Regions from separate parts of the Streptomyces sp. NPDC002144 genome, predicted to be linked through region 2. Evidence: predicted binding sites of a transcription regulator. Region 2 holds the regulator's gene; the other holds the start of a gene.
The links. Region 2 encodes HrcA, which represses chaperone genes, less so after heat shock. Its sites were predicted from a motif close to TTNGCACTCNGNNNNNCNGAGTGCNAA; they were not measured.
Positions count from the first base shown of each region.

Region 1: a site for HrcA is predicted at 6,512-6,538, ahead of groL (chaperonin GroEL). Genes of this name have one in related genera too.

Region 1 covers NZ_JBSFDB010000007.1:258,755-269,888, forward strand. The annotation lists gene ACWCQ1_RS13550 (class I SAM-dependent methyltransferase) at 1-420, opposite strand, end outside; gene ACWCQ1_RS13555 (hypothetical protein) at 527-1,096, shown strand; gene ACWCQ1_RS13560 (carboxylesterase/lipase family protein) at 1,093-2,622, opposite strand; gene ACWCQ1_RS13565 (GNAT family N-acetyltransferase) at 2,711-3,304, opposite strand; gene ACWCQ1_RS13570 (NADH:flavin oxidoreductase) at 3,421-4,539, opposite strand; gene groL (chaperonin GroEL) at 4,726-6,348, opposite strand; gene ACWCQ1_RS13580 (cold-shock protein) at 6,687-6,893, opposite strand; gene ACWCQ1_RS13585 (MoaD/ThiS family protein) at 7,336-7,611, opposite strand; gene thrC (threonine synthase) at 7,661-8,947, opposite strand; SAM riboswitch class I at 8,966-9,120, opposite strand; gene ACWCQ1_RS13595 (glucosyl-3-phosphoglycerate synthase) at 9,247-10,191, shown strand; gene ACWCQ1_RS13600 (alpha,alpha-trehalose-phosphate synthase (UDP-forming)) at 10,276-11,134, shown strand, end outside.
Region 2 covers NZ_JBSFDB010000011.1:174,331-185,464, reverse strand. The annotation lists gene ACWCQ1_RS19055 (HAMP domain-containing protein) at 1-3,031, opposite strand, end outside; gene ACWCQ1_RS19050 (SpoIIE family protein phosphatase) at 3,134-5,056, shown strand; gene hemW (radical SAM family heme chaperone HemW) at 5,088-6,320, shown strand; gene ACWCQ1_RS19040 (DUF3097 domain-containing protein) at 6,478-7,281, opposite strand; gene ACWCQ1_RS19035 (MBL fold metallo-hydrolase) at 7,313-8,044, opposite strand; gene hrcA (heat-inducible transcriptional repressor HrcA) at 8,195-9,211, shown strand; gene dnaJ (molecular chaperone DnaJ) at 9,212-10,348, shown strand; gene ACWCQ1_RS19020 (nitronate monooxygenase) at 10,494-11,134, shown strand, end outside.

The sequences.
Region 1 (11,134 bases), on a different contig from region 2:
GTTGAGAGGAACGGAGACGAGACCGGGGAGATGATCGGCAAGGGCCTCCTCCCGAGCGAGCCCGACGACCACGAGTGTGCCCCCGGGCGCGAGGTGCCGCCGGAAGCGGGTGAGGGTCTCCGCGAGCGGGAGATGGTGAAGGACGGCGACGCAGGTGATGACGTCGTAGGGGCCGGGGGGAATCCCGACGGAGGCGTCGGCGACGGTGAACGTGACGGCGTCGCCCGGCTCGCTCAGCTCCCGCGCCCTGGCGACGATCGCCGGATCCGAGTCGATGCCGTACACCTCCGCCGCCCTCCTCGCCAGCAGCCGCGCCAGATCGCCGCTACCGCATCCGACGTCCAGGGCACGGCCGAAGCGGCGGGGCAGTTGGCGCAGCAGCCAGGGGTGGTAGTGGGCGTTGTGGTCCCAGGGGTGCATGGCGTTGAACCGGGCGAGGGCGTCGAGGACGCGGGGTGGGAAGATCTTCACGGCCCGAAGTCAACAGGACCACCACCCCCCCTCCGGCTGAAGCAGACTGATACGCATGAACCACGCCCAGCTCACCGCCCTAGGTCGTGCTCTTCGTGTTCTCGGCGAGCATGGGGAGGCACTCGGTGCCGACACGCCCGATGCCAAGCTGCACGAGGTCAAGGCCGACCTCCGGCGTGCTCTGGATCTGCTCGACGAGAGCGTGGCCGGTGCCGCGCCCGCCACCCGGTGCCCCGAGCACCCCACCGGCCCCGTCGACGAGAGCGCGCCCGACCTCTGCCTGCTCTGCGAGACCCGGCGCCGGGCGGCCCGCCGCGCCGAGTTCAACGGCGGCCCCCTGCCCCAGACGCCGACCGAGACCGTCCCCTCCCGCTACGGCGTCAGCGCCGACCGCCCCCAGCCCCAGCAGCGCTGGCTGCCGGAGGCGTGGAACGGGCAGGCGTGGCAGCTGTGCGGCACCCCGAGGCGGGACCGGCGCGAGGCCGAGCTGTATCTCGCCGCCCAGCGTCGCGGGCCGCGCCCCGCCATGGCGTACCGGCTCGTGCACGAGTTCACCGACTACGAGGTGCTGCGGGTGTGGGGCACCCCGGTGCACGTCGACATCGAGCCGCTGGGGAACCTCTAGGGGCGCAGCAGGGGGAGCGCTCCGAACTCGTACCCTTCCCAGAGCCGTCGTGACGTCTCCTCGGGGTAGGCCCGCACCTCCGGTTTGACGTCGAGGACCTGGACCGGACGGCCCTCGTCCTCGTACGCCGGCCAGCCCGGGTCGCCGGTCCGCGCGAACGCCGTCCACGCCTGCCGGAACCGCGCCGACAGCTCCTCCGCCTCGGCCGGAACCCCGCTCCCCGCGAACAGCAGGGCCCCCAGGTCCGCCTCGAACGTGCCGAACAGCAACGGGATGTCCAGCCCGTGGCAGGCGCCGAGCACACCCCCGGCACCCGGCGCCGGCCACGTCAGCTCGTACATGTGCGCCCGTCCCCCGCCCGCGACCTGCGCCTGGGCCAGCCGCAGGCTCGGCATCCCGAACAGCCAGTCCGTGTGCACCCGTTCGAACAGCTCGACGGGCGTCGCGTCCGGGAAGGCGGCACGGTACGACCGCTCGCCCTCCGCCCCTCCCGGCGCGAAGGTCCGCAGCGCCCAACTCGCCTGTTCCTCACCGATCTTGTCGAGCATCCCGCCCATGACGAGGAACAGCCGGTACTCGTCCCGGTTGTGCCCGACGAGCAGCTCCACGTCCCGTGCCGCGCCGTCCGCCAGCGCCCGCCACGGAGTCGTGGGCAGCACCTCCCCGTCCACCACCGGCGAGAAGGGCGTCAGCGTCGGCGCCACCTGCCCCCAACGCCCCTGGTACGCCCGCATCCTGGCCCCCAACGCCTCACCCGGGACGGTGAGTTGCCGGGGATCGAGGGTCGCCAGATCGGCGACGGTCGGTCGCAGACCCGCCTCCGCCGCGATCTCCGAGGCGATGTCCCGGGCCAGTTCGGCGGAGAAGTACGTCCCCGGCACACTCTGCGCGACCGCCCGCCGGAACAGCCCCCGCGCCCTCGGCATCGCCAGCAGCGCCGCCACGGACCCGGCCCCCGCCGACTCCCCGAAGACGGTGACCTGCCCGGGGTCACCGCCGAACGCCGTGATGTTGTCCCGCACCCACTCCAGCGCGGCGACCTGGTCGAGCAGCCCCCGGTTGGCGGGCGCCCCCTCGATCTGCGCGAACCCCTCGACGCCGACACGGTAGTTGAGGGTGACGACGACCAGGTCGCCGTCGACTGCGATGCGCCGGGCGTCGTAGCCGGGGCTGCCGGCGTGGCCGAGCTTGTAGGCGCCGCCGTAGATCCACACCATGACCGGGCGGCGGGCGGCGGGGTCCGCCTCCGGCGTCCAGACGTTCACGGTCAGCCAGTCGTCGCCCTCGGGCACGTCGAGCACGGCCGTACGCCCCTGGAACCCGGACTCCTGCGGGGGCGGCGGACCGAAGGCGTACGCCTCACGCGTCCCCTCCCACGCCCGCACGGGGCGCGGCGCACCGAACCGGCCCTCCCCCACCGGCGGTTCGGCGAACGGGATCCCCCGGAAGACCGTCAGCCCGCCCTCCTCCCGTCCGCGCACGGCACCGGCCACGGTGCTCACGACCAGACCCTCGGCTGTCGTCATCGTCGGCTCCTCACACAGGGGACGGGCAACACGGCTCGGCCACCCACTCAAACCCAAGGAGCTTGCTTGAATCAACCAACGCGCACCATCAGGCCGCCCCCGGCCTCCACATCGTCGTCACCACCTGGCCGCCGGGGAGGGTGATTCGGTCCCGGGCGGTGAAGCCGACGCTCTCGTACCGCTTGAGATTGGCGGGATTGGTCGACTCCAGGTAGGCGGGCGCGCCCAACTCGTCGATGCGGGCGAGGCTTTCGGACAGCAGGCCCATCCCGAGGCCCTTGCCCCGGTGATCGGTGTGGGTGCCGAGGATGGTGAGGTAGAAGAACGGCTCGGCCGGGTGCGCCTCCTCGAACAGCTCCCCGACCTCCATGATCCCCCGGGCGGTGACGGGGTCGGTGGCCTCGGCCAACCGCCCCTCCAGACCATCCACTTCGTCCTGCGTCAGCTCGACACCGCCCGGCGGGATCCACAGGGCGGCGGCCTCGACGTCGGGGGTCACCAGGGTCCAGGGGTAGCGCAGGGCGGAGGTGGCGTAGATCCGCCACATCACCGCCGCCTGCTCCGCCCGCCGCCCCTCGTCGGGGAAGGCCGGGCCCCACACGGGGTCATGGAGGAAGGCGGAGGTGAAGGCGGCGACGATGCCGTCGACGTCGGAGGGCGTGGCGGAGCGGGCGAAGGTCATGCGGTCATCCTGTACCCGTGCGGGGGCGCGATCCCAGGTCCGCTGTTCAAGGTCCCAGGCTCCGGGTCCCTGTTTCTGGTCCCAGGGACGCCCGCCCCACCGGATCGCCCCCGGCGTCAGCTCAGCGAGCGCAGCGCCGTCGCCTCGTAGGGGCGGAGCTCCTCGAAGCGGCCGGCCAGCACCTTCGCCGCCCACTCGGGGTCCTGAAGCAGCGCCCGGCCGACGGCGACCAGGTCGTACTCCTCGCGCTCCAGGCTGTCCAGCAGGTCGTCGATGCCGCGGACCGGCGAGCCCTCGCCCGCGAAGCCGCGGAGGAAGTCCCCGTCGAGACCGACCGAGCCCACCGTGATCGCCGGCTTGCCGGTCAGCTTCTTCGTCCACCCGGCCAGGTTGAGGTCGGCGCCCTCGAACTCGGGCAGCCAGTAACGGCGCGTGGACGCGTGGAACGCGTCGACCCCGGCCGCGGCCAGCGGCGCGAGCACCGCCTCCAGCTCCTCCGGCGTCTCGGCGAGCCGAGCGTCGTAGTTGTCCGACTTCCACTGCGAGTACCGGAAGATGACCGGGAACTCCGGCGAGACCGTCTCCCGTACGGCCGCGACGATCTCCGCCGCGAACTTCGTACGGGCGACCCGGTCACCGCCGTACGCGTCGCCACGCCGGTTCGTGCCCGCCCACAGGAACTGGTCGATCAGGTAGCCGTGCGCGCCGTGCAGCTCCACGCCGTCGAACCCGATGCGCTCCGCCGCGGCCGCGCCCTCGGCGAACGCGCCGATGACGTCGTCGATGTCGCGCTGGGTCATCGCGGCGCCCTTGCCCTCGGTGCCGTCGAGGCGGATGCCGGACGGACCGACGGCGGGCGCGTCGGCGTACGGCGCCTGACCCTGCTCGCGCACCATGCCGATGTGCCACAGCTGCGGCACGATCGTGCCGCCCGCCGCGTGCACCGCCTCGGCGACCTTCTGCCAGCCCGCGAGCTGCTCCTCACCGTGGAAGCGCGGGACGCGGTCGCTCTGCCCGGCCGACCGGTGGCCGACGTAGGTGCCTTCGGTGACGATCAGACCGACCCCGGCGGCGGCCCGGCGGGAGTAGTACGACGCGACGTCCTCGCCGGGGACTCCGCCCGGGGAGAACTGGCGGGTCATCGGCGCCATCACGATGCGGTTGGGGAGGGTCAGGCCGTTGATCGCGGTGGGCCGGGACAGGATCTCGGCGGCGCGGGAGGTGGTGGCGGTCACGCGGGGAAACTCCTCGGTATGTGCATACGCATACGGGCTGTTCAAGCGTCAACCGCCCCACGTGTCACGGCATTTCCGGCTGCCCTGTGACCCCGGACACGCCGAAGGGCGGCACCCCCTGCCGGAGCAGGAAGTGCCGCCCTCCGTAAGGACGTTGATCAACCGGGACCGAGGCCCCGAGGTCGATCAGAAGTCCATGTCACCGCCCGGCATGCCGCCACCGGCGGGCGCGGCGGCCTTCTCCGGCTTGTCGGCGATGACGGCCTCGGTGGTGAGGAAGAGCGCGGCGATGGAGGCGGCGTTCTGCAGGGCAGAGCGGGTCACCTTCGCCGGGTCGATGATGCCTTCCTTGACCAGGTCGACGTACTCGCCGGTCGCGGCGTTGAGGCCGTGACCCGGGGTGAGGTTGCGGACCTTCTCCACCACGACGCCGCCCTCGAGGCCGGCGTTGACGGCGATCTGCTTCAGCGGCGCCTCGAGCGCGATGCGCACGGCGTTGGCGCCGGTCGCCTCGTCACCCTCGAGCTCCAGCTTCTCGAAGACCTGGGAGGCCTGCAGCAGGGCCACGCCACCACCGGCGACGATGCCCTCCTCGACGGCGGCCTTCGCGTTGCGGACGGCGTCCTCGATGCGGTGCTTGCGCTCCTTGAGCTCCACCTCGGTGGCGGCACCGGCCTTGATGACCGCGACACCGCCGGCGAGCTTCGCCAGGCGCTCCTGCAGCTTCTCGCGGTCGTAGTCCGAGTCGCTGTTCTCGATCTCGGCGCGGATCTGGTTCACGCGGCCCGCGACCTGGTCGCTGGCGCCGGCACCGTCGACGATGGTGGTCTCGTCCTTGGTGATGACCACCTTGCGGGCCTTGCCCAGCAGGTCGAGGGTGGCGTTCTCCAGCTTGAGGCCGACCTCCTCGGAGATGACCTCGCCGCCCGTGAGGATGGCGATGTCGCCGAGCATGGCCTTGCGGCGGTCGCCGAAGCCCGGGGCCTTGACGGCGACGGACTTGAAGGTGCCGCGGATCTTGTTGACGACCAGGGTCGACAGGGCCTCGCCCTCGACGTCCTCGGCGATGATCAGCAGCGGCTTGCCCGACTGCATGACCTTCTCGAGCAGCGGGAGCAGGTCCTTGACGGAGCCGATCTTGGAGTTGGCGATCAGGATGTACGGGTCGTCGAGCGATGCCTCCATCCGCTCCATGTCGGTGGCGAAGTACGCCGAGATGTAGCCCTTGTCGAAGCGCATACCCTCGGTGAGCTCCAGCTCCAGACCGAAGGTCTGGGACTCCTCGACGGTGATGACGCCTTCCTTGCCGACCTTGTCCATGGCCTCGGCGATCAGCTCGCCGATCTGGGTGTCGGCGGCGGAGATGGAGGCCGTGGAGGCGATCTGCTCCTTGGTCTCGACGTCCTTCGCCTGCTCGAGCAGGGCACCGGAGACGGCCTCGACGGCCTTCTCGATACCGCGCTTGAGGGCCATCGGGTTGGCGCCGGCGGCTACGTTGCGCAGGCCCTCCTTGACCAGGGCCTGGGCGAGCACGGTCGCGGTGGTCGTACCGTCACCGGCGACGTCGTCCGTCTTCTTGGCGACTTCCTTGACCAGCTCGGCGCCGATCTTCTCGTACGGGTCCTCGAGCTCGATCTCCTTGGCGATGGAGACACCATCGTTGGTGATCGTGGGGGCGCCCCACTTCTTCTCGAGGACGACGTTGCGGCCCTTGGGGCCGAGCGTCACCTTCACGGCGTCCGCGAGCTGGTTCATGCCGCGCTCGAGGCCGCGCCGCGCCTCCTCGTCGAACGCGATGATCTTGGCCATGTGAAGTGGTCCCTCCAGGACTGGGGGTGATTCCTTCGGACCGCGCCCGCGCCCGCGACGGACGGCTCGCCGACCCGTGGGTTCCTTGCCCCACCCGGCCTGCGGGCCTCACCGACCCGGTCCTTCTTTGTCACTCTCACCTTCAGAGTGCTAACGCCAATGATTAGCACTCGCCCCTGCCGAGTGCAAGCGCCTCCCGGGTACTGGGCAGGTCTCGCAGGGGATCCGGGGCCACCTGACGCAGACATGCCGAAGGGCCCGTACCCATGACTCCCCATGGGGTACGAGCCCTTCGAAGAAAACAGAAGAACGACGCTGCGATCTACCCGGCGCGTGCTTCAGCTGGTCGCGAGTCGGACCATGTCCGCCTGCGGCCCCTTCTGACCCTGCGAGATCTCGAAATCGACCCGCTGGCCCTCTTCCAGGGTGCGGTACCCGTCCATCTGGATGGCGCTGTAGTGGACGAAAACATCCGCACCACCGTCGACCGCGATGAAGCCGTACCCCTTCTCCGCGTTGAACCACTTGACGGTGCCCTGAGCCATGCCTAACTCCCCTATTACTGGCCCTTGCACAGACCCGCACTTCGCGGGTCCGGGTCAGACCTCACCCCCCACGGTTTGGGGGCGTGCGCCGGAACGCGTCGACCGCGGCTGAATGTATCTGTCCAACTGCCGTCTGCAACAGGTCAATCGGACGAGAATTCTGGACGTCAGGGGTCCGGAATGTAGTGAGAATTCGCCCGAATTCAGGGCAAGTCGGGCCCCATAAAGGGCGCATAAGGCGCAAAAGACGTGCACACTTTGGCTACTTCTCATCGCATCCGGAGGCGGTACTCATATGCGTTCGGCATGCGAGAGGCAGCAGGTTCCCCAACTGTACCGTGCTCAACCATGCAGAATTGCCCCCTCCGTTTCTCTCACGGAGGAGGCAATTCGATGAACACTCGGTAATCACTGTTACCGACGGTAATGGTCGGTCATCCGGTCAGCCGCCGGCGACCGCGGGAATGATCGAGACGCCCGCACCGTCCGGGGTGGCCGTCTCCAGCCCCTGCTCGAACCGCACGTCGTCGTCGTTGACGTACACGTTGACGAACCGCCGCAGCTTGCCCTGGTCGTCGAGGACCCGCGCGGCGATCCCCGTGTGGTTCTTCTCCAGATCGGCGATGACCTCGGCCAGGGTCGCGCCTTCGGCGCTCACCTCGGCCTGACCGCCGGTGTAGGTGCGCAGGATGGTGGGGATGCGGACGTTGACGCTCATGCTGATGACCTCCGGTCGGATGACGGGCTTGGGACTTTCGCAACAGGCCCTAGGCGAGCCCAGCTTCCCGGAAGGACTCCAGGTTCGGGCGAATCGTCGCGGTGAGCCCCGTGCCGGCCACCGCGTCCAAGGTCTTCAGCCCATCGCCGGTGTTGAGGACGACGGTGGTGAGGCCCGGATCCAGCACACCGTCCTCGATCAGCTTCTTCGTCACGCCGACGGTCACCCCACCGGCGGTCTCCGCGAAGATCCCCTCGGTCCGCGCGAGCAACTTGATCGCGTCGACGATCTGCTCGTCGTTCACGTCCTCCACCGCGCCGCCGGTGCGGCGCGCGATGTCCAGGACGTACGGGCCGTCCGCCGGGTTGCCGATGGCCAGCGACTTGGCGATGGTGTTCGGCTTCTGCGGCCGGACCACGTCGTGCCCCGCCTTGTACGCGACGGAGACCGGGCTGCACCCCTCGGCCTGCGCGCCGAAGATCTTGTACGGCTTGTCCTCGACGAGCCCGAGCCTGATCAGCTCCTGCAGCCCCTTGTCGATCTTCGTCAGCTGCGATCCGGAGGCGATCGGCACCACCAGCTGGTCGGGCAGCTTCCAGCCGAGCTGCTCGCAGATCTCGTACGCCAGGGTCTTGGAGCCCTCCGCGTAGTACGGCCGCAGGTTGACGTTGACGAAGCCCCAGCCCTCGCCGGCCGGGTCGCCGATCAGCTCGGAGCAGAAGCGGTTCACGTCGTCGTAGTTGCCCTCGATGCCGACGAGCTCACCGCCGTAGACCGCGGCCATGACGACCTTGCCCTGCTCCAGGTCGTGCGGGATGAACACGCAGGAGCGGAAGCCGGCCCGGGCGGCGGCGGCGCCGACCGCGCCCGCGAGGTTGCCGGTGGAGGAGCAGGAGAGGGTGGTGAAGCCGAAGGCGCGCGCGGCCTCCAGGGCCTGGGCGACGACACGGTCCTTGAAGGAGTGCGTCGGGTTGCCGGAGTCGTCCTTGACGTACAGGCCGCCGGTCACACCCAGCTCGCGCGCGAGGTTGTCGGCCTTGACGAGCTTGGTCCAGCCGGGGTTGATGTTCGGCTTGGTCGCCACGTCCGCCGGGACGGGCAGCAGCGGCGCGTAACGCCAGATGTTCGAAGGTCCCGCTTCGATCCGCTTGCGGAGTTCCTCGGTGTCGTAGGCCGAGAAGTCGTACGCGATCTCGAGCGGGCCGAAACACTCCTCGCAGGCGAAGACCGGGCCGAGCGGTACCCGGTGGCCGCATTCGCGGCAGCTCAGCGCCGCGGCGGGACCGAGGTCGACGGCCCGGGAGTCGGTGGTGCTTGCAACAGTCTGCGCAGCCATGTGAGGCGAGGCCCTTTCTCCTCATCTTCCTCACGACGCATCTCGCCGTGAGACGGATTTGGCACCTTCCCTAGCCGGGAGCCTCGCGGAATGATCAACGTTGATCTACGAGACCGGCTGGAGGGTTGCCGGGGCTTCATCGGGCCGTGTCCCTCTGCCCCTCTGGATGAGCGGTATTCGGTTGTACGTTCAATGACCTCGGACATGCGATGGTCATCGACGTTGTTCAAGACTGTAACCGAAGGCCAGGACAGTTGAGAGAGTCGTCCGAACCGCGAGACAAGTGAGGAGCCGCCTACGTGCTGGAAGAAGTCGAGCGCTGGCTGAGCACCCGCTCCTGGTCCGTCACCGACCGACCGCTCCACCAGATCCTGGCCGCCAAGCAGCGCACGGGCCGGACGGTGTCCGTCGTGCTGCCCGCGCTGAACGAGGAGGAGACGGTCGGCGACATCGTCGCGATCATCCGTCACGACCTGATGCAGCAGGTCCCCCTGGTCGACGAGATCGTCGTCGTCGACTCCGGCTCCACCGACCGCACGTCGGCGGTCGCCGCGTCGGCCGGCGCGCGGGTCGTCCACCGCGACGAGATCCTGCCCCGCCTCCCGGCCGTCCCCGGCAAGGGCGAGGTGCTGTGGCGCTCGCTGCTGGTCACCACCGGGGACATCGTCTGCTTCATCGACGCCGACCTGAAGGAGTTCTCCTCCGACTTCGTCTCCGGCATCGTCGGCCCGCTGCTCACCGACCCGGGGATCGACCTGGTCAAGGGCATGTACGACCGCCCGCTCGCCGGCGCGACCGGCCAGGGCGGCCGGGTCACCGAACTCATGGCCCGCCCGCTGCTCAACATGCACTGGCCGCAACTGGCCGGTTTCGTCCAGCCGCTCGGCGGCGAGTACGCGGCCCGGCGCAGCCTGCTGGAACAGCTGCCCTTCCCCGTCGGCTACGGCGTGGAGCTCGGCATGCTGGTCGACGCCCTGCACCTGGTCGGCCTCGACGCCCTCGCCCAGGTCGACGTCGGCGTCCGCAAGCACCGGCACCAGGACGGACAGGCCCTGGGCCGCATGGCCGCGGCCATCTACCGCACGGCCCAGCTCCGGCTCGCCCGCGGCCACCTCATCCGTCCCTCCCTCACCCAGTTCGAGCGGGGCGAGGACGGCTTCGAGCCGCGCACCTATTCGGTGGACACCGAGGAGCGGCCACCCATGGCGGAGATCGCGGAGTACGCGGAGCGCAAGGTCGCGTAACCCCGCGGAGCGGGCCGTATACGGGGCGAGGCCGTGAACCGGCCATACGTTTGAGTGTTTCCGGGCCGGGCTAGGTTGAGGCGTATGGCTTCCACGCACGGCGCTCATCAGGTGCTGGTCGCGTCCAACCGCGGCCCGGTCTCGTACGAGGTACAGGAGGACGGCTCGCTGGCCGCCAAACGGGGCGGCGGCGGGCTGGTCTCCGGTCTGTCGGCGATCGGGCCCGACGCGGGCGCCCTGTGGGTGTGCTCCGCGCTGTCCGACGGCGACCGGGAGGCGGTACGGCAGGGCGTCGGCGAGGAGGGCGTGCGCATGCTCGCCGTCCCGGCCGACGTGCACGCCGACGCGTACAACGGCATCGCCAACTCGGTGCTCTGGTTCGTCCACCACATGCTGTACCAGACCCCGCTGGAGCCGGTCTTCGACGCGGAGTTCCGGCGGCAGTGGGCGTCGTACGAGACGTACAACCGGGCGTTCGCCGAGGCGCTGGCCGAGGAGGCGGCCGAGGGCGCCGCGGTGCTGGTGCAGGACTACCACCTGACGCTGGTGCCGGGGATGCTGCGTGAGCTGCGCCCGGACCTCAGGATCGGTCACTTCTCGCACACGCCGTGGGCGCCGGTGGACTACTTCCGGATGCTGCCGGACGACATCGCCGAGCAGGTGCTGCGCGGCATGCTCGGCGCCGACCGTCTCGGTTTCCTGACCCGGCGCTGGGCGGACGCCTTCACGGCGTGCTGTACGGAACTGGTGGGCGGGCTCGGGAACACCGAGGTCGGCGTGCACGGGCTCGGGGCGGACGCGGACTTCCTGCGCCGGCGCTCGCACGAGGCCGACGTCGGCGAGCGGATGGCGGCCCTGCGGGAGGAGATCGGGGCCGGGCGGAAGACGATCGTGCGGGTCGACCGGACCGAGCTGTCGAAGAACATCGTGCGCGGGCTGCTGG
Region 2 (11,134 bases):
TCCGGCCGGCCTCGATCTTGGACAGGTCGAGGATGTCGTTGATCAGCTGCAGCAGATCCGAGCCCGAGCGGTGGATCGTCGTCGCGAACTGCACCTCCTGGTCGGAGAGATGGCCGTCCGGGTTGTCCGAGAGCAGCCGCGCCAGGATCAGCAGGGAGTTCAGCGGGGTGCGCAGTTCGTGGGACATGTTCGCCAGGAACTCCGACTTGTACTGGGAGCTGGTGGCCAGCAGGGCCGCCTTCTCCTCCAGTTCGGCATTCGAGCGCTGCAACTCCGCCTGCTGCTTCTGCAGTTCGTCGGAGCGTTCCTGGAGCTGCATGGCGAGGCGCTGGGACTCGCCCAGCAGGGACTCCGTACGGGAGTTGGCGATGATCGTGTTGATGGCGACGCCGATGGTGTTCACGAACTGGTCGAAGAACGCCAGGTGGACGTCGGAGAAGCGGGAGAAGGAGGCCAGCTCGATCACGCCGAGCAGCTTGTCCTCGAAGAGGATCGGGATGATCACGACGCTGGTGGGAGCCGCCTCACCGAGACCGCTGTTGATCTTGATGTAGTCCGGCGGGGCCTCCTCGACCAGGATCCGCTTCTTCTCCCGGGCCGCCTGGCGCACCAGACCGTGCACCGGCAGACCGCCCGTCTCCACGGTCGCGCCCTGCGCCGAGCCGTAGCCCGCGATGAACGCCAGTCCCTTTGCCGGAACGGTTGTGCGGAGGGACGAACCGTCCTCGTCCGGGTCGGCCAGGAAGAACGCGCCGTACTGGGCGTTCACCAGCGGGGTCAGCTCGCGCAGGATCAGGTCGGCGACCTCCATCAGGTCCCGGTGGCCCTGCATCAGGGCCGCGAGCCGGGCGAGGTTCGACTCCAGCCAGTCCTTGGCGCGGGTCGTCTCGCGGAGGTTGGCCACCATCAGGTTGATGTTGTCCTTCAGCTCGGCGACCTCGCCGCGCGCCTCCACCGTGATCGAGCGGGACATGTCGCCCTGCGCCACCGCGGAGGCGACCTCGGCGATCGCCCGGACCTGGGTGGTCAGGTTCAGGGCGAGTTCGTTCACGTTCGTCGTCAGGCGCTTCCAGGTGCCGTACACACCCTCGACCCGTGCCTGGCCGCCGAGCTGGCCCTCGGAACCGACCTCGCGGGCCACCCGGGTGACCTCGGAGGAGAAGGAGGACAGGGTGTCGACCATGGTGTTGATGGCGGTCTTGAGCTCCAGGATCTCGCCGCGCGCGTCCACGTCGATCTTCTTGGAGAGGTCGCCGTTGGCGACGGCGGTGGTGACCTGGGCGATGTTCCGCACCTGTGAAGTCAGGTTGTCGGCCATGTAGTTGACGTTGTCGGTCAGATCCCGCCACACACCGGAGACACCCAGCACCTGGGCGCGTCCGCCGAGCCGTCCGTCGGTGCCGACCTCGCGGGCCACGCGGGTGACCTCGTCGGCGAAGGCGCGCAGCTGCTCCACCATCGTGTTGACGGTGTCCTTGAGTTCGAGGATCTCGCCGCGCGCGTCGACGGTGATCTTCTTGGAGAGGTCGCCGTTGGCGACGGCGGTGGTGACCTGGGCGATGTTGCGGACCTGCGAGGTCAGGTTCAGCGCCATGAAGTTGACGTTGTCGGTGAGGTCCTTCCAGACGCCCGACACGCCCCGGACCTGGGCCTGACCTCCGAGGTTTCCCTCGGTGCCGACCTCGCGGGCGACGCGGGTGACCTCGTCGGCGAAGGCGGAGAGCTGGTCCACCATGGTGTTGATCGTGGACTTCAGCTCCAGGATCTCGCCCTTCGCCTCCACCGTGATCTTCTTGCCGAGATCGCCCTGGGCGACGGCGGTGGAGACGAGAGCGATGTTGCGGACCTGCGACGTCAGGTTGTCCGCCATGAAGTTGACGTTGTCGGTGAGGTCCTTCCAGACGCCCGACACACCCCGCACCTGCGCCCGCCCGCCCAGGTTCCCCTCGGTGCCGACCTCGCGGGCGACGCGGGTGACCTCGTCGGCGAAGGCGGAGAGCTGGTCCACCATCGTGTTGATGGTCGACTTCAGCTCCAGGATCTCGCCCTGGGCGTCGACGGTGATCTTCTGGCTGAGGTCGCCGTTGGCGACGGCCGTGGTGACCTGGGCGATGTTGCGGACCTGGGAGGTCAGGTTCGACGCCATGAAGTTGACGTTGTCGGTCAGGTCCTTCCAGACCCCGCTCACCCCGCGCACCTGAGCGCGGCCGCCCAACTGGCCCTCGGTGCCCACCTCGCGGGCGACCCTGGTCACCTCGTCGGCGAAGGCGGACAGCTGGTCGACCATCGTGTTCACGGTCAGCTTCAGTTCGAGCAGCTCACCGGTCGCCTCGACCGTGACCGTACGGGTCAGGTCGCCGCGTGCCACCGCCGTGGTCACCAGGGCGATGTCGCGCACCTGGGCGGTCAGCCTGGACGCCATGGTGTTGACCGCTTCGGTCACATCCCGCCAACTGCCCGACAGACCCTGCACCTTGGCGCGCCCGCCCAGACGCCCCTCCGTGCCCACCTCGCGCGCGACCCGGGTCACCTCGCCGGTGAACAGCGACAGTTGGTCGACCATCTTGTTCACGGCCCGGCCCAGCCTGCGCAGATCCCCGCGCAGTTGCCGGTTGCCGTCGTGCAGATCCACCCGCTGGGTCAGATCGCCGCCCGCCACCGCGTCCAGCACCCGGGTCGCGTTCGCCGCCGGGGCCACCAGGGCGTCCAGCACCTGGTTCACATCGTTGACGCGGGAGGTCCAGGCACCCTGCCCCGGGCTCGCCGTGAGCCGCTCGTCGAGCCGCCCATGACGCACCAACTCCCGCTTCACCCGCTGCACTTCGACGTTGAAGTGGGTGCTGCGGTCCATGATCTGGTTGAAGAGCGCCGTCAGTTCGGCCACCATGCCATGGCCGGTTTCCGGAACCTTCGTGAAGTCGCCGTCCCGCGCGGCCGTCATCGCCGCGAGCAGCGGGCGCAGCTCAGATGCTCGGAGTTGTTCCGGTTTCTGTCCGTCTTCGAGCACTGGCGTAGCACTGTTCTCACTCATGGCGGCCCACTTCGGTAACTCGGCGCTTATGGGCGTGGCCAGTCTGTCACTCTGTCCGCATCGACTGAGGCGTATTCGTCCGAACTGCTCGGGGAGGTGGGCATGGGGGCCATTCCGACTCAACGGGAGACGGCTTCCCGTGCCTCCGACGCGCCGGCGCCCCAGGACGCGGACGGCGCGCGGGGCGGTGCGCGGGCGCACGCCACGCTGCCCGGAAGCGCCGTCACGCCCGGGGCCGCCCGGGCCCTGGTGCGCGCCGCCTGCGCCGAGTGGGCCGAGGAGGAACGACCCGGCACCGAGCACATCACCGACCGCCTCACCGACGACGCCGTCCTCGTCACCAGCGAACTCGTCACCAACGCCGTCGTGCACGCGGGCACCGACGTCGAGGTGGAGTGCCGGCTGGAGGAGGCGACCGGCGCGCTCGTCGTCGAGGTCCGCGACCAGCACCCCTCTCGTGCCCCGCGCGGCTCGGAGCCCGAAGTGCCGCACGAGACACCGGAGTACGGGCGCGGACTGCGGCTGGTGACCGCGCTCGCCGAGTCCTGGGGCGTCACCTACCGCCGGGGTGCGAAGACGGTGTGGGCGCGGCTGTCCGCCGAGGGCGACACGGCCGGCGACGAGATCGCAGCGTACGCCGGCCGGGAGGCCCTGGAGCGCGGGCTCGGCGTCGCCGAGATCCTCGCGCCCGAGCCTCGGCGCGCCGAGCGCGACCGGGAGTGGCTGGGCCGGGGAGCCCTGTCCTTCCTCGCCGAGGCCTCCGACCTGCTCGCCGGGCAGCTGGACGAGAACCTGGTCGCCGCGCTCGCCGGACAGCTGATCGTGCCGCGGCTCGCCGACTGGTGCGCGGTGTGGACGGAGGACGAGGCCATGGGCCGCTGGGACGCCGACGGCGTCTCGGGCCCCGGCGCCGGGCCGAGACTGGCCCGGGTGTGGCACTGCAGCGAGAACCGCATCGAGGAACTGCGCGCGGCCCTGGAGAAGGATCCGCCGCGCCCCACCGAGGGCTTGCGGTCCGGGCCGGTTCCCTACCCCTGGCCCGGTGGCGCGCTCGATCTGCGCGAGGCGCACGGCACCGCCCTCGCCTACCGGCTGATCGCGGGCGGCCGCCCCCTCGGCACCCTCGTCATCGGCCGCTCCGGACTGCCGCGCTTCCCCGACGAGGTCACCGGCCTGGTCGAGGACCTCAGCCGCCGGGTCGCCCTCGCCATCGGCACGGCCCGCCAGTACGCCCGCCAGGCCACCATCAGCCAGGTCCTGCAGCGCGGTCTGCTGCCCGTCGCAGTCGCCGAGATCCCAGGCGTACGCAGCGCACTCGTCTACGAACCCTGCGACAAGGGCGGCCCCAGCGGCGATTTCTACGACGTCTTCCCGGCCGGGGACGGCCGCTGGTGCTTCGCCGTCGGCGACGTCCAGGGCAAGGGCCCCGAGGCCGCCGTCGTCATCGGGCTCGCCCGGCCCTGGCTGCGGCTGCTGGCCCGCGAGGGCTACCGCGTCGCCGACGTCCTCGACCGCCTCAACCAGCTGCTCCTCGACGACACCACGGAGGCCGCCGACGCCGCCGCCCGCGCCCTCGCGAGCGGCCGCCCACCGGGCCCCGGGGACGGCCCCCAGACCCGCTTCCTCTCCCTCTTGTACGGCGAGCTGGTCCCCGTCGGCGACGGCGTCCGCTGCACCCTCGCCTCCGCCGGCCACCCCCTGCCGCTGCTGCTCGGCGCCGACGGCACCGTCCGCACGGCGGCCCGTCCGCAGACCCTGCTCGGCGTCATCGAGGACGAGACCTACACCAGCGAGACCTTCGAGCTCGGCCCCGGCGACACCCTCCTGTGCGTCACCGACGGCGTCACCGAGCGCCGCTCCGGCTCCCGCCAGTTCGACGACGCCGACGGCCTCGCCACCGCCCTGGCCGGCTGCGCGGGCCTGAGCGCGGAGCTGATCGCCGAGCGCATCAAGAGGCTGGTGCACGAGTTCGGCGGCAGGCCGCCGGAGGACGACCTGGCGCTGCTGGTGCTGCAGGCGGAGTGAGCAGTCGCGGCGGTACGGGACAATGGAGGGCATGCCTTCCGCACTCCCCGACGGCGAGCCGGTCCCCGCCGACGGCGCGCTCCCCGCCTCCGCGCTCACCGGGGCGGCCGACCGCCCCCTCGGCTTCTACCTGCACGTCCCGTACTGCGCCACCCGCTGCGGGTACTGCGACTTCAACACCTACACCGCGACCGAGCTGCGCGGCACGGGCGGTGTCCTCGCCTCCCGGGACAACTACGCGGACACCCTGGTCGACGAGATCCGCCTGGCCCGCAAGGTCCTCGGCGACGACCCGCGCCCGGTCCGCACGGTCTTCGTCGGCGGCGGCACGCCGACACTGCTGGCGGCGGACGATCTCGTACGGATGTTGTCGGCGATCCGCGACGAGTTCGGCCTCGCGCCCGACGCCGAGGTCACCACGGAGGCCAACCCGGAGTCGGTCGACCCGGCCTGTCTGACCGCCCTCCGCGAGGGCGGCTTCAACCGCGTCTCCTTCGGCATGCAGAGCGCGAAGCAGCACGTACTGAAGGTCCTGGACCGCACCCACACCCCCGGCCGCCCCGAGGCGTGCGTCGCGGAGGCCCGGGCGGCCGGCTTCGAGCACGTCAACCTGGACCTGATCTACGGCACCCCGGGGGAGTCGGACGACGACTGGCGGGCCTCGCTGGAGGCGGCGATCGAGGCGGGCCCGGACCATGTGTCGGCGTACGCGCTGATCGTCGAGGAGGGCACGCAGCTCGCCCGCCGGATCCGCCGCGGCGAGGTCCCGATGACGGACGACGACGTCCACGCGGACCGGTACCTGATCGCGGAGGACGTCCTGTCCGCGGCGGGCTTCGACTGGTACGAGGTCTCCAACTGGGCGACCGCTCCCGAGGCCCGCTGTCTGCACAACGAGCTGTACTGGCGCGGCGCCGACTGGTGGGGCGCGGGTCCCGGCGCGCACTCGCACGTCGGCGGGGTGCGCTGGTGGAACGTGAAGCACCCCGGCGCGTACGCGGCGGCGCTGGCGGCGGGGCGCTCACCGGGCGCCGGCCGTGAACTCCTGACGGACGAGGACCGCCGGGTGGAGCGGATCCTGCTGGAGCTGCGGCTGCGGGAGGGCGTACCGCTGACCCTCCTGAAGCCGGACGGCCTGGCCGCCGCACACCGGGCCCTGACGGACGAACTGCTGCAGCAGGGCCCGTACGACGAGGGCCGCGCGGTGCTCACCCTGCGCGGGCGCCTGCTGGCGGACGCCGTGGTCAGGGACCTGGTGGACTGAACCGGCCTGCGGACAGATCGCGCGGCCGTGATCGCTCACGGGAGGCCGCTTCGGGGACGGGAACATGATCGGCCGGGTGCTCGTGCCCGCCGGCCCGCCGGGCGCCGCGCAAGGTGCTGTCAGGCGGTGGAGGAAGAGGGCCGCGACCGCCCGGCCGTCAGGCGGGGGTCGTGACGAAGTCGATCAGTTCCTCCACTCGGCCCAGGAGTTCGGGCTCCAGGTCCCTGTAGGAGTGGACGCGGGAGAGGATGCCCTGCCAGGCGGCGCCCGTGTTGTCCGGCCAGCCCAGCGCCCGGCACACGCCCGTCTTCCAGTCCTGGCCGCGCGGGATGCGCGGCCATGCCTCGATGCCCAGGGCCGACGGCTTCACCGCCTCCCAGACGTCGATGTACGGGTGGCCGACGACCAGGGCGTGGTCGCTGGTCACCGACTCCGCGATGCGCCACTCCTTGGTGCCCGGGACCAGATGGTCGACCAGCACACCGAGCCGGGCGTCCGGGCCGGGGGCGAAGTCCGCCACGATCGACGGCAGGTCGTCCACGCCCTCCAGGTACTCCACGACCACGCCCTCGATGCGCAGGTCGTCGCCCCAGACCTTCTCCACCAGCTCCGCGTCGTGCCGGCCCTCCACGTAGATGCGCCCGGCGCGGGCCACACGCGCGCGTGCGCCGGGGACGGCGACCGAGCCGGAGGCGGTGCGGGTGGGGCGTGCCGGGGCCGAGGAGGGGCGGACCAGGGTGACCACCCTGCCCTCCAGCAGGAATCCCCGCGGCTCCAGCGGGAACACCCGGTGCTTGCCGAAGCGGTCCTCCAGGGTCACCGTTCCGGCCTCGCAGCGGATCACCGCCCCGCAGAAACCGGTGCCGGGCTCCTCCACCACCAGACCGGGCTCCGCCGGGACCTCCGGGACGGGCTTCGGCTTCTTCCAGGGAGGGGTCAGGTCGGCGGAGTACTGGCGCATTCGGATGACGATAGGAGAAGCGCGGCGGCGATCACCGCGACACGCCGAAACGCGCCGCCAGCGCGTCCCGTTGCGCCCGTACGAACCCCGCGTCCACCACCGCTCCGTGACCGGGCACGTACAGCGCGTCCTCGCCGCCGAGAGCCAGCAGCCTGTCCAGGGCGGCCGGCCAGTGCGACGGTACGGCGTCCGGTCCCGCCTGCGGTTCGCCGGACTCCTCGACCAGATCGCCGCAGAAGACCACCTCCGGTGAGCCGGGCACCAGGACCACGAGATCATGGGCCGTGTGGCCCGGGCCCACGTTCGCCAGCAGCACCTGCCGGCCGCCGCCCAGGTCGAGGGTGCACTCGCCGGAGACATGATGGCGGGGCGCGACGAGGGCGGTCACGGCCTCCTCGGCCACGTCCGCGTCCAGCCCGTTGCGCACCGCGTCCGCCAACAGTTCCTCCCGCGCGTGCCGGGCCTCGAACACCGTGTCGATGCCGACCGCGCCGTACACCTCCGCGCCCGCGAAGGCCGGCGCCCCGAGGACGTGGTCGAAGTGCGGATGCGTGAGCGCGAGATGGGTCACACGATGACCGGCCAGCGCCTCCGCCCGGGTCCGCAGCTCCACGCCCTCCGCCAGGCTCGACCCGCCGTCGATCACCAGCGCCGTGCCCGCCCCCACGACCAGCCCCGCCGTGCAGTCCCACCCCGGCAGCCGGCACCGCCCCACCCCGGCCGCGACCCGCTCCCACCCGAGCTCTTCCCAAGTCACCGTCATACCGCGACGCTAACGGTACGACCCTCTCAACCGTGCCCGACCTTGCCCTGGGTGTACCCCACAGCCGTACACTGGGCCGGGGAACGCTGGCACTCGGCGGGACAGAGTGCCAGGCGAAGTGGCTAGGGGACGACTTCTGGAGGTGTGCGCATGCTGAGTGAACGACGGCTCCAGGTGCTGCGCGCCATCGTCCAGGACTACGTCGGCACCGAGGAGCCGGTCGGGTCGAAGGCCCTGACCGAGCGGCACAACCTCGGCGTCTCCCCGGCGACGGTCCGCAACGACATGGCCGCCCTGGAGGACGAGGGGTACATCGCCCAGCCGCACACCAGCGCCGGGCGCATCCCCACCGACAAGGGCTACCGCCTGTTCGTCGACAAGCTCGCCGGCGTCAAGCCGATGAGCGCCCCCGAGCGGCGCGCGATCCAGAACTTCCTCGACGGCGCAGTCGACCTCGACGACGTCGTCGCGCGGACGGTCCGGCTGCTCGCGCAGCTGACCCGGCAGGTCGCCGTCGTGCAGTACCCCTCGCTCACCCGCTCGACCGTGCGGCACGTGGAACTGCTCTCGCTCGCCCCCGCGCGCGTGATGCTCGTGCTGATCACGGACACCGGCCGGGTGGAGCAGCGCATGGTCGACTGCCCGGCGCCCTTCGGTGAGGCCTCGCTCGCGGACCTGCGGGCGCGGCTCAACAGCCGGGTCGCGGGACGGCGCTTCACGGACGTCCCGCGTCTCGTGGAGGACCTGCCCGAGGCCTTCGACGTGGAGGACCGGGGTACCGTAGCGACGGTGCTCTCCACCCTCCTGGAGACGCTCGTCGAGGAGAACGAGGAGCGGCTGATGATCGGCGGAACCGCCAATCTGACCCGCTTCGGACATGACTTCCCCCTCACCATCCGGCCCGTCCTGGAGGCGCTGGAGGAGCAGGTCGTCCTTCTCAAGTTGCTTGGAGAGGCGGGGGATTCGGGCATGACCGTACGCATCGGTCACGAGAACGCCTACGAGGGACTCAACTCCACGTCCGTGGTCTCGGTCGGCTACGGTTCGGGCGGCGAGGCAGTCGCCAAACTCGGCGTGGTCGGACCGACCCGCATGGATTACCCGGGAACGATGGGAGCGGTACGCGCAGTGGCACGGTACGTCGGACAGATCCTGGCGGAGTCGTAAGTGGCCACGGACTACTACGCCGTTCTCGGCGTGCGCCGCGACGCGTCGCAGGAAGAGATCAAGAAGGCCTTCCGGCGGCTCGCCCGCGAGCTGCACCCGGACGTCAACCCCGATCCGAAGACCCAGGAGCGGTTCAAGGAGATCAACGCCGCTTACGAGGTGCTCTCGGACCCGCAGAAGAAGCAGGTCTACGACCTCGGCGGCGACCCGCTCTCGCAGGCGGGCGGCGGTGGCGCGGGCGGCTTCGGCGCCGGCGGCTTCGGGAACTTCTCGGACATCATGGACGCGTTCTTCGGTACGGCGTCCCAGCGCGGCCCGCGCTCGCGCACCCGGCGCGGCCAGGACGCGATGATCCGGCTGGAGATCGAGCTCGACGAGGCGGCCTTCGGCACCACGAAGGACATCCAGGTCGACACCGCGATCGTCTGCAACACCTGCAACGGCGAGGGAGCGGCCCCCGGCACCACCGCGCAGACGTGTGACATGTGCCGTGGCCGCGGTGAGGTCTCCCAGGTGACCCGGTCCTTCCTGGGCCAGGTCATGACGTCGCGTCCCTGCCCCCAGTGCCAGGGCTTCGGCACGGTCGTGCCCACGCCGTGCCCGGAGTGCGCCGGTGACGGCCGGATCCGCTCCCGCCGCACGCTGACCGTGAAGATCCCGGCCGGTGTGGACAACGGCACGCGGATCCAGCTCGCCGGCGAGGGCGAGGTCGGCCCGGGCGGCGGCCCGGCCGGTGACCTGTACGTCGAGATCCACGAGCTCCCGCACTCCACCTTCCAGCGGCGCGGGGACGACCTGCACTGCACGGTGACGATCCCGATGACGGCGGCGTCCCTGGGCACCAAGGTGCCGCTGGAGACGCTGGACGGCATGGAGGAGGTCGACATCAGGCCCGGCACCCAGTCCGGCCAGTCGATCCCGCTGCACGGCCGGGGCGTCACGCATCTGCGCGGCGGCGGCCGGGGCGACCTGATCGTCCACGTCGAGGTCCAGACCCCCACCAAGCTCGACCCGGAACAGGAACGCCTCCTGCGCGAACTGGCCAAGCTCCGCGGCGAGGAACGCCCCCAGGGCCAGTTCCAGCCCGGGCAGCAGGGGCTGTTCTCGCGGCTGAAGGATGCGTTCAACGGGCGCTGACGCGGGCTGAGCGGGCTGCCGGGGGGCCGGGGGTTGGCCCCCGGGCAGGCGCCGCCAACGGGTGCTGAGGCTCGCTCATTCAGGTGGTCCGTGCCGTGGGGATGCCCGATTCGGACTTGTTGGGAGGACGTGACAACATGCGGTCATGTCCTCCGCGCTGACCGATCTCTTCCCGTATCCGATCGTGCAGGCCCCCATGGCGGGCGGCGTCTCCGTGCCCGCGCTCGCCGCCGCCGTGTCCGAGGCCGGCGGGCTGGGGTTCCTGGCCGGTGGGTACAAGACCGCCGACGGCATGTACCAGGAGATCAAGCAGCTGCGGAGCCTGACCAGCCGCCCCTTCGGCGTGAACCTCTTCCTGCCGCAGCCGGAGTACGCCGACCAGGGCGCCGTGGAGATCTACACCCACCAGCTGACCGGTGAGGCCGCCTGGTACGAGACCGAGCTCGGCGACCCGGACAGCGGCCGCGACGACGGCTACGACGCCAAGCTCGCCGTCCTGCTGGACAACCCGGTGCCCGTGGTGTCGTTCCACTTCGGCGTCCCCAGCCGGGACGTCGTCGACTCCCTGCACCGCCTGGGCACCTTCGTCCTGGTCACCGCGACCACCGCCGAGGAGGCCCTCGCCGTGGAGCGGTCCGGGGCCGACGTGGTGATCGCGCAGGGCGTGGAGGCCGGCGGCCACCAGGGCACCCACCGCGACACCCCGGAGAACGACGGCGCCGGCATCGGCCTGCTCTCCCTCGTCGCCCAGGTCAGCGAGACCGTGGCCATCCCGATCGTCGCCGC